Regions from separate parts of the Bradyrhizobium sp. AUGA SZCCT0177 genome, predicted to be linked through region 2. Evidence: predicted binding sites of a transcription regulator. Region 2 holds the regulator's gene; each other region holds the start of a gene.

Region 1 (4,134 bases), on a different contig from region 2:
CTCCGCCTTTGGAAGAAGCTGGACTCGAAGGCTGGCGGACTTTCTCCCGAAAGATCTCAAGGGCGTCTGCCCCGGCACTTTTCAATAGCATCGACAGGCGCAAAAAAAGGGCTGCCATTTGGCAGCCCTTTAAGCGTTCGTGCGGATCCTTGGCTTAGAAGCCCATGCCGCCCATTCCACCCATGCCGCCGCCGCCGCCGGGCATCGGCGCGGCCGGCTCCTTCGGCAGTTCGGCGACCATGGCCTCGGTGGTCACCAGGAGGCCGGCGACGGAGGAAGCGTCCTGCAGGGCAGTGCGCACCACTTTGGCCGGGTCGATGATGCCCTTGTCGACCATGTCGACATACTGCTCGGTCTGGGCGTCGAAGCCGAAGGTTTCGGACTTGTTCTCGAGGATCTTGCCGACCACGATCGAGCCCTCGACACCGGCGTTCTCCGAGATCTGGCGGACCGGAGCTTCCAGCGCCTTCAGCACGATGTTGATGCCGGCCTGAACGTCGGAATTGTCGTGCTGGATGCGGCCGACCGCCTTCTTGGCGCGCAGCAGCGCCACGCCGCCGCCCGGCACGATGCCTTCCTGCACGGCCGCGCGGGTTGCGTTGAGCGCGTCCTCGACACGGTCCTTCTTCTCCTTGACCTCGATCTCGGTCGCACCGCCGACGCGGATCACCGCGACGCCGCCGGCGAGCTTGGCCAGGCGCTCCTGCAGCTTCTCGCGGTCGTAGTCCGAGGTGGTTTCCTCGATCTGCGCCTTGATCTGGCTGACGCGGGCTTCGATCGCCGGCTTCTTGCCGGCGCCGTTGACGATGGTGGTGTTCTCCTTGTCGATCACCACCTTCTTGGCGCGGCCGAGCATGTTGACGGTGACGCTTTCCAGCTTCATGCCGAGCTCATCGGAGATCAGCTGACCGCCGGTCAGGATTGCGATGTCTTCCAGCATCGCCTTGCGGCGATCGCCGAAGCCCGGCGCCTTGACGGCGGCGACCTTCAGTCCACCACGAAGACGGTTCACCACCAGCGTCGCCAGCGCCTCACCCTCGACGTCCTCGGCGATGATCAAGAGCGGGCGGCCGGACTGCACCACGGCTTCCAGCACCGGCAGCATCGCCTGCAGGCCGGAGAGCTTCTTCTCGTGCAGCAGCACGTAGACGTCCTCGAGCTCGGCGGTCATCTTTTCCGCGTTGGTGATGAAGTAGGGCGACAGATAGCCGCGGTCGAACTTCATGCCCTCGACGATGTCGACTTCGGTCTCGAGCGACTTGTTTTCCTCGACGGTAATGACGCCTTCATTGCCGACCTTCTGCATCGCCTGCGCGATCATCTTGCCGATGGCGGCATCGCCATTGGCCGAGATGGTGCCGACCTGGGCGACTTCGGCGGAGGAGGCGACCGGCTTGGCGCGCTTTTCGATGTCCTTGACCACGGCCAGCACCGCGATGTCGATGCCGCGCTTCAGATCCATCGGGTTCATGCCGGCGGCAACCGACTTGGCGCCTTCGCGCACGATCGCCTGGGCGAGCACGGTTGCGGTGGTGGTGCCGTCGCCGGCGGTGTCGTTGGTCTTGGAGGCGACTTCGCGCAGCATCTGCGCGCCCATGTTCTCGAACTTGTCCTCGAGTTCGATCTCCTTGGCGACGGTAACGCCGTCCTTGGTGATGCGCGGGGCGCCGAAGCTCTTGTCGATCACGACATTGCGGCCCTTCGGGCCGAGCGTCACCTTCACGGCGTTGGCGAGGATATCGACGCCGCGCAGCATGCGATCGCGGGCGTCTCCGGCGAATTTAACGTCTTTGGCAGCCATTTGGATTTACTCCTGGAAATGAACCCTCATCCTGAGGAGCGGCCACTTGGCCGCGTCTCGAAGGATGAGTTTGTGAATGTCGGCCCTTCGAGACGGCAGCTTCGCTGCCTCCTCAGGGTGAGGGAGGCGGTGCTTAAACCAGCACGCCCATGATGTCGGATTCCTTCATGATGAGGAGTTCCTCACCGTCGAGCTTGACCTCGGTGCCCGACCATTTGCCGAACAGCACGCGGTCGCCGACCTTGAGGTCGATCGGGATCAGTTTGCCGGCCTCGTCCCGGCCGCCCGGGCCGACGGCCGTGATTTCGCCCTGCGAGGGCTTTTCCTTGGCGCTGTCGGGAATGATGATGCCGCCCTTGGTCTTCTCTTCGGCGTCGATACGCTTGACCACGACGCGGTCATGCAGTGGGCGGAATTTGGATTTGGCCATGAGGTTTCCTCTTTGGAAGGCTTGGTTTCAGGTCTGATTGCCATCAAAATGGCTGCTAATGCCGGGTATTCGACACCGTCCCGGGCGGGACGGCCAAACTCCTTACTTGCCTTAGCAATCGTCGCGTTTGAGTGCTAATGTGTGGCCCGGGGAATATGGCTTGGCGCCGATCCTGTCAAGCAAGGGGGGTTAAGGCCCAAAAAAGGTTAAGGCCTTGGTGAGGCCAATATAGGATGCTCCCTGAGAAACCAAATCGGAGCGACGGCGTAATTTGATGGACGTCATTGCTCCGGCACGTGTTTTACGGTTGGCTGCAGGACGGGTGCGGCCAAAAAACTTGTTTGGGGGAATGCGATGATCGGGTCCGGTACTGCGCGCGTGGTTGCCAATCTGGCGATCGCCTCAGCGCTCACGATGCTCTTGGGAGCGTGCAGCAGCATGAGCCTGCCGTCGCTGTCATCAAGTTCCGCGCCTCCGCCCGAGCCGGGTGTGGCTCCCGACATGCCGGCGACGATCCGCTCCGACGAGATCGTCGGCCGCTGGGGTCTCGCCTCGTATCAGAATCCGAACGACCGGGCCCGCACCGAAAAGATGGCCCGCGATCAGTGCAGGCAGCCTTATGTGATCACCGCCGGCACCTCCGGGGGCGTGGTCATGCATCTGGCCGACCAGGCGACCCCGCAGGAACTGCGCCTCAAGGGCTCTCCGAGCGGCAAGAATTATATCGGCCCGGCCGGACCGACCCCGGGCGAGCAGGACCGCGAGGTCGTCTCGTTCGACGGCCGCGTTCTGGTGACCCGCTTTGTCGACAAGGATGCCGGGGTCCGTTACGGCAACATGGTCTATGTCCGCTGCGCGCCGCGCGCCTGAGCCCTCCGTCATTCCGGGATGGTCCAAAGGACCAGACCACAGATGCGCAATTGCGCATCGGGGAATCTCGAGATTCCGGGTTCGATGCTTCGCATCGCCCCGGAATGACATTCTAAACCATAAATAAAAAACGCCGGCTTCGCGCCGGCGTTTTCGTATTCTCGGGATGACGCCCGCGTAGGCGCCAACTGAACCCTTAATCGAACAGCGCGTCGATGTCGTCTTGCGAGGCATGGCCGACGTCGCCGTCGAGCTTCGGACCGTTGAGCAGCTTGGCGTCGCCTTCACGGGTGTCGACGATCGGGGTCGCGTGCGCCTTCAGCGCGTCGACGCCACCCCAGATGTCCATCATGACGTTGATGTGGTTCTCGATGAACTTCATCGTGGTCATCACCTTGCTGATGCGCTGGCCGGTGAGATCCTGGAAGTTGCAGGCTTCGAAGATCGCGATGACGCGTTCCTGGATTTCCTCGCTGAGCAGCTTCTGCTGGTCCGGCGAAGTGTTCTTGGACAGCGCGGTCGCCGCCTGGTCGATCGCCTCGGTGGCTTCGAGAATCTGCTGCGTGGCCTGCTCGGTGCCGCCGACGACGGCGCCGAGTTCGCCATTGACCTTGGCCATTTCGCCGCCGTCAAAGCTCTTGCCGTGCAGGGTTGCGATTTCGCGCTTGGTGCGGTTGATGGCGTCGTGAATGAGGTCGAGTTCGACCTTGAGCTTTTCGCACTGCTCGATCTGGGCACGATAGGTTTCCAGCAGCGCCTGGGCTTCGGCAACCTCGCGCGCCACCGACGCTTCCGCCGATTCAGTCACGACGGAGCGGCCTTGACCGCCCGCGGCCATCTGGGCGCGGATCGAGCGCAGTTCGCTCATGATCTCGCGATGCATCGGGCCGATGTCGCCGCCTTCGGCAGCTGCGGACACCGGTATTGGCACATCGCCCAAAATGGCCTGTTCGATACGAAAACGTTTGCGACTAACCGACATGATGTATTCCCACCCCTTAACTCCGTGACCTGTTTTAGGCAGATGCGATTT
Region 2 (4,134 bases):
CGGCAAGCTTGCCGGGATTGTGGGTCGCGATCACTAGGCGGCCTGTGATTCGACGGTGCATGATCAATCAGACTACGCGACGGCCATCTTTTGCAAGTCCACCAGACGCGCGACGCCCTTGCGCGCCAGCGCCATCAGCGCCAGGAACTCGTCCTGCGAGAACGGCGTTTTCTCCGCGGTGCCCTGCACCTCGATGATGCGGCCGTCGCCGGTCATGACGAAATTGGCGTCGGTATCGGCCTCGGAATCCTCGGCATAATCGAGGTCGAGCACCGGCGTGCCCTGATAGATGCCGCAGGAGATCGCCGCGACATTATCGCGGAGCACATTGGCTTTCAGCATGTTGCGGTTCTTCATCCACGAGATGCAGTCGGCCAGCGCCACCCAGGCGCCGGTTATCGAGGCGGTGCGGGTGCCGCCATCGGCCTGGATCACGTCGCAATCGACCGTGATCTGACGCTCGCCGAGCGCTTCAAGGTCGACAGCCGCGCGTAGCGAGCGCCCGATCAGGCGCTGGATTTCGACGGTGCGGCCGCCCTGCTTGCCGGTGGCGGCCTCGCGGCGGGTGCGTTCCAGGGTGGCGCGGGGCAGCATGCCGTATTCGGCGGTGACCCAGCCGCGGCCCTGACCCTTGAGCCATGGCGGGAGGCGTTCTTCCAGCGTGGCCGTGACCAGCACGTGGGTATCGCCGAATTTCACCATGCAGGAACCTTCGGCGTATTTGACGACGCCGCGTTCCAGCGACACGGGGCGCAGCTCATCGGGCGCACGGCGGCTTGGCCGCATGGGGAATCCTCCGAAAAATCAAGTAAAAGCGGTTCGCGGTGCTTGTAGGAGGGGGAGCGGGCAGCGGCAAGGGCCTTTGCCACCTCTTTGAGGTGTAATGCGTGCTTGTCACCGGCCCTCCGGATAGACAGATTAGGGGCAGCTGTGAGGGAGTAATTGTGGCCCACCACGATCCGATTGGCCTGATCGCACCGAATGCCGGGCTGGCCCAGCTCAATGAGCGCTCGCGCGACATTTTTCGTCAAATCGTCGAGAGTTACCTCGCAACCGGCGAGCCGGTGGGCTCGCGCAACATCTCGCGCCTGATCGCGATGCCGCTGTCGCCGGCCTCGGTTCGCAATGTGATGTCGGACCTCGAACAGCTCGGCCTGATCTACGCGCCGCATACCTCGGCCGGCCGGCTGCCCACGGAACTCGGCCTGCGCTTCTTCGTCGATGCGCTGATGCAGGTCGGCGATCTCACCGAAGACGAACGGCAGTCGATCCAGACCCAGCTTGCGTCCGTCGGCCGCGCGCAATCGGTCGAGGCGGCGCTCGGCGAAGCCCTGACGCGGTTGTCGGGCCTGACCCGCGCCGCCGCGGTGGTGCTGACAGCGAAATCCAATTCGCGGCTGAAGCACATCGAATTCGTGCGGCTGGAGCCGGAACGCGCGCTGGTGGTGCTGGTCAGCGAGGACGGCCAGGTCGAAAACCGCGTGCTGACCCTGCCGCCCGGCGTTCCCTCGTCGGCGCTGACGGAAGCCAGCAATTTCCTCAATTCCCGCATTCGCGGCCGTACGCTTGCCGAGTCGCGCCTCGAACTCGAAACCGCGCTGACGCAAAGCCGCGCCGAACTCGATCAGCTGACGCAGAAGATCATCGCGGCCGGCATCGCGAGCTGGTCCGGCGGCGAAAGCGAGGACCGCCAATTGATCGTGCGCGGTCACGCCAATCTGCTCGAGGATCTGCATGCGCTGGAAGATCTGGAGCGCGTGAAATCGCTGTTCGACGACCTCGAGACCAAGCGCGGCGTCATTGATCTGCTCGGTCGCGCCGAGCGCGCCGAGGGCGTGCGGATCTTCATCGGATCGGAGAACAAGCTGTTCTCGCTGTCCGGTTCCTCCACCATCATCGCGCCCTATAGTGACGCCGCCGGCCGCATCGTCGGGGTTCTCGGCGTGATCGGGCCGACGCGGCTCAACTATGCAAGGGTGATTCCGACGGTGGACTATGCCGCGCGCATCGTCAGCCGCATGCTCGGTGGCTGATCCGGCCCGAAAAAAGCTTCGCTTTGTTGTTTTGACGCCTTTCCCGGCGCGAACCGGGCCCCACCCCGGATCAGGTCCGGTGCAGGCATCACTCGAAAACGCCATGGAACGCTTGATTTTCACCCGCTAAAGCACGATATCCCGGGCAGCAAATCCCCATTTAACCGAACGGTTCTTTTGAGAAGGCAGACTTATGACCGATCCCAACCGGCCGAATGATGACGCGGTGGCCCAGAGCGGCGAGCCCGTGGTCTCAAAGCCCTACATCATGCCTGATGATCCCGAGGAAGGATCGGTCGAGGCGTTGACGAAGGAAGCGGCTGAAGCGCGCGACAAGATGCTGCGCACGCTGGCGGAGATGGAAAATCTGCGCAAACGCACCGCCAAGGAAGTTGCCGATGCGCGGGCTTACGGCATCACCGGCTTCGCGCGCGACATTCTCGATATCGCCGACAATCTGCAACGCGCGCTGGATGCGGTTCCTGAGGAAATGAAGGCCTCGGCCGACCCGGCGCTGAAGGCGTTCATCGAAGGCGTCGAGCTGACCGAGCGGTCGCTGCTCAACACGCTGGAGAAAAACGGCGTCAAGAAATTCGATCCGTCGGGTGAGAAGTTCAATCCGAACTTCCAGCAGGCGATGTACGAAGTCCCTGACGCGTCGGTGCCGGCGGGCACCGTGGTGCAGGTGGTGCAGGCCGGCTTCATGATCGGCGAGCGCGTGCTGCGTCCGGCGCTGGTCGGCGTCTCCAAAGGCGGCGCCAAGGCGGCGCCCGCCGCCGACGTCACGACCTAAGCCGAAAGAGCCGATCCGACCTACGCGTCCATCGGCTTCTCATTCGCCTTCGGCCAGTAGGTGCCAAAGCTCCAGAGATTGCCTTCCGGGTCCCGGCAGGCGAAATCGCGGCTGCCGTAGTCGGTGTTGTGCAGCTCCATTTCGATTTTGGCGCCTGATGCCTTCACCTTGGCGCACAGCGCGTCGGGATCCTCGACGGCGACATAAAGCGCGTCGGTGCGGCGGCCGGAGATGTCGCCAACCAATCTGCCGTACTCATCGTCACGGGCCTGACCGAGCATCAGAAGCGACGCGCCGCAGGCAAGTTGTGCGTGCTGTACCACGCCGTCCGTGCGGTAGACGACATGCTCGGTGAAACCAAGCACATCCTTGAGCCAGCGGATCATCGCCTCGGCATCCCTGCAGCGCATTGTCGGGTAGATGCGCTGCGCGTCATTGCTGTTCGTCACGGCAAACTCCTTCTTTCGGCTTCACCGCGTCAATATGCTGATACGCCGGCGGCGCCGGCTTGAAGATTTGTTACCAGTCGGAAAGCGCTTCGTTCGGACGTGTCAGCCGGCTGTCGATCAGCGCCAGACGCCGTGCCCAGGCCGTCGGCGTCTCGCCGGCCAGTTCGCCGAATTCGCGCACCAGATGGGCCTGGTCGGAAAAGCCGCTCTCGGCGGCAATCCCGGCCCAGCCGGGAGCTGTCCCGCTGCGTGCCAGCCGGCAGGCCCGGTGAAAGCGCATCATGCGCGCGATTGATTTGGGCGCGAGGCCAAGCTCGGATCGAAAACGCTCGACCAGATGTTTGCGGCTCCAGCCGATTTCACCTGCCAGTGCCGTGATCCGCGCGCTGCCCGCGGTCAGCGCCAGCCGGCGCCAGGCGAAGGCGATCTCCGGCGACGGCAGATGATTGGCGCGGCCGGCGATGAAGTCCTCGAGCAGGTCGAAGCGGTGTTGCCAGCAAGCCGTCGCGCCCAGTCTCTCGCGCAATTGCCGGCCTTCGTGGCTGAGCACGTCGCCGATATCGACCATGCGCGCGGCAAGACCTGCGACGTCGCCGCCGAAAAAGCGGTAAGCGCCGAGCGGCGTGAAATCCACCTGCACGCATTCGGCGCCGCCATCGGACTCGATATGAACAGGCCCGGCGTAGAGGCCCGCGGCGAAGCTTGGCTGGCGGTCGGCCGCATCGGGCTCCCGGCCGAGCGCGATCAGGAACGGGCTGCCAAGGCTGATGATCAGCGGCACAATCAGGTGTGCGGCTTCACGCTGCGAAAACCGGCCAAGCGCATGCTCGCGGTAGCCCGTCATTCCCGTGATAAGGCC
Region 3 (4,134 bases), on a different contig from region 2:
TTGGACTTAGAAGTCCATACCTCCCATGCCGCCCATGCCGCCGCCGCCCGGGGGCATACCGCCGCCGCCCGCGTTCTTCTTCGGCACTTCGGCCACCATGGCTTCGGTGGTGATCAGCAGCGCCGCAACGGAAGCCGCGTTCTGGATCGCCACGCGAACCACCTTGGTCGGGTCGATGATGCCCTTGGAGATCAGGTTGACGTATTCGCCGGTCTGCGAGTCGAAACCGTAGGAGTACTGCTCCTTCTCTAGGATCTTGCCAACGATCACGGAGCCGTCTTCGCCCGCGTTGACCGCGATCTGGCGTGCTGGCGCGGATAGCGCCTTGCGCACGATATCGACGCCGGTCTTCTGGTCATCGTTCTTGGTGCGCAGCCCCTTGAGATGCAGGGAGGCACGGAGCAAGGCGACGCCGCCGCCCGGCACGATGCCTTCTTCCACCGCCGCACGGGTCGCGTGCATCGCGTCGTCCACGCGGTCCTTGCGCTCCTTGACTTCGACTTCGGTCGCGCCGCCGACGCGGATCACCGCGACGCCGCCTGCGAGCTTGGCCAGACGCTCCTGCAGCTTCTCACGGTCGTAGTCCGAGGTGGTTTCCTCGATCTGCGCCTTGATCTGTTGAACGCGGGCTTCGATGTCGGCCTTCTTGCCAGCGCCGTTAACGATGGTGGTGTTCTCCTTGTCAATCATCACTTTCTTGGCGCGACCGAGCATGGCGAGCGTGACGTTCTCAAGCTTGATGCCAAGATCTTCCGAGATCGCCTGACCGCCGGTCAGTACCGCGATGTCCTGCAGCATGGCCTTGCGGCGATCGCCGAAGCCCGGCGCCTTGACGGCCGCGACCTTCAGACCACCGCGCAGACGGTTGACGACGAGGGTGGCGAGCGCTTCGCCTTCGACGTCTTCCGCGACGATGACCAGCGGCTTGCCGGTCTGCACGATAGCTTCCAGAAGCGGAAGCAGTTCGTTCAGGCTGGAGAGCTTCTTCTCGTAGACGAGAATATAGACATCATCCATTTCAACGCGCATCTTGTCGGCGTTGGTGATGAAGTAGGGCGAGATGTAGCCGCGGTCGAACTGCATGCCTTCGACGACCTCGAGTTCGGTCTCGAGCGACTTGGCTTCCTCAACCGTAATGACGCCCTCATTGCCGACCTTCTTCATGGCGTCGGCAAGAAACTTGCCGATTTCCACGTCGCCGTTGGAGGAGATGGTGCCGACCTGGGCGATTTCCTCGTTCGAGGTGACCTTCTTGGAGTTCTTGACGAGGTCGGCGACCACGGCGTCCACCGCCAGGTCGATACCGCGCTTCAGATCCATCGGGTTCATGCCGGCAGCAACCGACTTGGCGCCTTCGCGGACGATAGCTGCCGCCAGCACGGTCGCAGTGGTGGTTCCGTCGCCGGCCGCATCGGCCGCCTTGGAGGCTACTTCGCGCACCATTTGTGCGCCCATGTTCTCGAACTTGTCTTCGAGTTCGATTTCCTTGGCGACGGTGACGCCGTCCTTGGTGATGCGGGGAGCGCCGAACGACTTGTCGAGCACGACGTTGCGGCCCTTGGGGCCGAGGGTGACCTTCACCGCGTTGTTGAGAATTTCGACACCGCGCAGCATCCTGTCGCGGGCATCAACGCCGAATTTGACTTCCTTGGCTGACATAATGATCTCCGTATTCCCAGATCCCAAGGTGCGCGCGACTGGGCGGATTCCTGGGGGATGAGATTTGGATTGCAGACCTCTTCCTTCGAGATGCTGGCTGCGCCGGCTCCTCAGGATGAGGGAACGGGCTAAAGCGCTTAAGCGGCCTTCTTCTTGGCGGCGGGAACGTCGGTGAGAACGCCCATGATGTCGCTTTCCTTCATGATCAGAAGTTCCTGACCATCGAGCTTGACCTCGGTGCCCGACCACTTGCCGAACAACACGCGGTCACCCACCTTGAGGTCGATCGGGATCAGCTTGCCGGCTTCGTCACGGCCGCCCGGACCAACGGCGATGATCTCGCCCTGCGAGGGCTTTTCCTTGGCACTGTCCGGAATGAGGATGCCGCCTGCGGTTTTGTCTTCGGCATCGATGCGTTTGACCACGACGCGATCGTGGAGCGGACGGAACTTCATGCGATCCTCCATGGCTTTTGTGATTATTATGGCTTTTGTGATTATTTCTGGATTGGCAGTCGCAATGAGCGAGTGCTAGCCGCTCTTCACATAAGCCTGTGACCCTGGGGCGCAAGGGCTTCGGCCCACGATGTTTGACTGCGGCTTGAGTTTCTGGAGGAGGGGCGACTGCTAGCAAGTGAAGTAACATGCTGCTAGCGTGTTGATTGCTATGACCTATTGAACGTTTCCCTTTTTGGCGAATTGAGAATCACGCATTACTCTTCAGTTGGGCTGGAGGTTGGCATGGTCGAGCAAGATGCGGTTTCCAAGGATTTCAGGAAGCAGGTCTTAGGCTACGGACTGACAACAGCGGAAATCGTTTATCGCCGTCCCGATCGGCGCTGGCTGCTGCAAGCTTACGTCTGGCAGGACTACGATATGTTTCCGGATTTCCCGGCGTTGAAGGATTTCCTCGCGTTCTGGGAAAAATCACTCGAAGGACCCCTGTTCGCAGTTACCGTTGTGCACTCGAAACTCATCAAGCCTGCTGAGCTGCACGCTATCGACGGCGTGTTCCGGTTGCACTAATTCAACTGAAGCAATTGCGGTGGGAGCGCACCTGAGCACATTCTGAGGCTCGGCGACTTGACTGCGCGGCCCGCGCGGCCCGCGCGGCAATTGAACGGCTTTCTTTTTGATTTGCCGGAACGAACCTCCGAATGCTCGGTTGTCATATGTTCCCGACCATTAAGGAGACGGGATGATAAACAGAATGATCCCAACAAGTCTGGTCAGCAGAATCGACAGGGCGATTAGTCCGCTAAGTCCGGCCAGAACCCGAATTAGACGCCTGGCCAACAGGCGCAAAATCCAAACCAGAGCGGCTAGCAGAGCGGCGGCTAACAAAGAGATCCGCAACGCTAATGGAAACGAACTGCTCGCTTCGACGTGAATGGCATGAAAAGTCTCTTGTCCGTGCTCGACGTAAAGGCTGACCGTATTTACAACGCCGTAAGCGTAGGCAAGCCAGACGGTATCCCGGCTTGTGCCCGTCTTAATGACTGCTTGCCGCCCAAACTAACCGCTTGCGCGATGTCAGTGCGATGTTGGTGACGGCTTGCCCCAGCTTGTCGTCGTCTTCGATCGTTCCGGCAGACAATACGTGCGCGACACTTCCCATTCTCCATTCTCAAGCGCACGATGCGCTTCGGTCCATGCCCTCAGAGGAGGTAGCTATGGAACATCAATTTTTCATTCGCCAGCAAAACCTTAAGCTCTATCGCAGTCTCGTGGCTGCATCGGAAGCGGCGGCAGCGAAAGCTGACGCGCGGCAGGAGAAGCTTCTAAAGCTACTGGCAGAGGAAGTAGCGAACGAACCGCTGCCCAGAAAGAACTAAGGCGCTTGATGCCGGCGTGAGTGGCTAAACCTGTCAAAAACAATTAGGAGCGGCTACGGAGAAAGATCCATCTATAGTGGCGGCCTTTAGTTTGCCGTCTTTCTGAACTCCGGCAATTCCCTTCGCGGCATTGCCGAACATACAGGACATAGTTGGCGCTGCGATCGCGGACATTGCGATATCAATTAGGGGGCGCTTTGCGGGCGCTAGCCATGTATCGGAAATCGACCGGACGCCGCGTTCGGTTATCCATCGACCTTGGGACCGAGTCGATGACGGAATTGGGACCGGGCACAAAACGCGGTGCTTCGGTTATGCGTGCGCCGCCGTGGTCGGCTGTTTTGTGGGCAGCACCTTCGCGAGCTGGTCCGAGGCATAGCCGAACAGGGCTCCCGATCACCATCGAGACAATGAGCAAGACCAGCGGGTTGGCGAACGAGGGCGAGATCAGGTTCTGCTATGGGCCGGTGGCCGGCGCGGCGGATGGCTGGTGCAGCGAGTACGCCACAAGCGCAGCGTAACCGTAGACGTTGGCCGGTACCACGGACAGCAGATCGATCGAGGCGACGATGACCAGGAAGAAAACAGTGACGCCGACGACGATCGCTGGCCAGACCGCTCCAAGCCAGGGACCGGGACGT

The links. The regulator HrcA, encoded in region 2, represses chaperone genes, less so after heat shock. The targets are predictions, from matches to a motif close to GTTAGCACTCNCNNNNNGNGAGTGCTAAC.
Region 1: the regulator HrcA is predicted to act here: its motif matches at 2,342-2,370, upstream of JQ597_RS34050 (co-chaperone GroES).
Region 3: the regulator HrcA is predicted to act here: its motif matches at 2,166-2,194, upstream of JQ597_RS31710 (co-chaperone GroES).

The regions. Positions count from the first base shown of each region.
Region 1 is NZ_JAFCMA010000045.1:27,248-31,381, reverse strand. Features, by position in the region: gene JQ597_RS34060 (glycosyl hydrolase 108 family protein) at 1-88, shown strand, start outside; gene groL (chaperonin GroEL) at 155-1,801, opposite strand; gene JQ597_RS34050 (co-chaperone GroES) at 1,935-2,231, opposite strand; gene JQ597_RS34045 (hypothetical protein) at 2,586-3,101, shown strand; gene JQ597_RS34040 (protein phosphatase CheZ) at 3,298-4,083, opposite strand.
Region 2 is NZ_JAFCMA010000007.1:147,143-151,276, reverse strand. Features, by position in the region: gene rdgB (RdgB/HAM1 family non-canonical purine NTP pyrophosphatase) at 1-61, opposite strand, end outside; gene rph (ribonuclease PH) at 73-786, opposite strand; gene hrcA (heat-inducible transcriptional repressor HrcA) at 945-2,033, shown strand; gene grpE (nucleotide exchange factor GrpE) at 2,227-2,826, shown strand; gene JQ597_RS10600 (VOC family protein) at 2,847-3,275, opposite strand; gene JQ597_RS10595 (helix-turn-helix domain-containing protein) at 3,346-4,134, opposite strand, start outside.
Region 3 is NZ_JAFCMA010000037.1:14,585-18,718, forward strand. Features, by position in the region: gene groL (chaperonin GroEL) at 7-1,659, opposite strand; gene JQ597_RS31710 (co-chaperone GroES) at 1,797-2,114, opposite strand; gene JQ597_RS31715 (usg protein) at 2,400-2,684, shown strand; gene JQ597_RS31720 (hypothetical protein) at 3,332-3,493, shown strand; gene JQ597_RS31725 (DUF1097 domain-containing protein) at 3,951-4,134, opposite strand, start outside.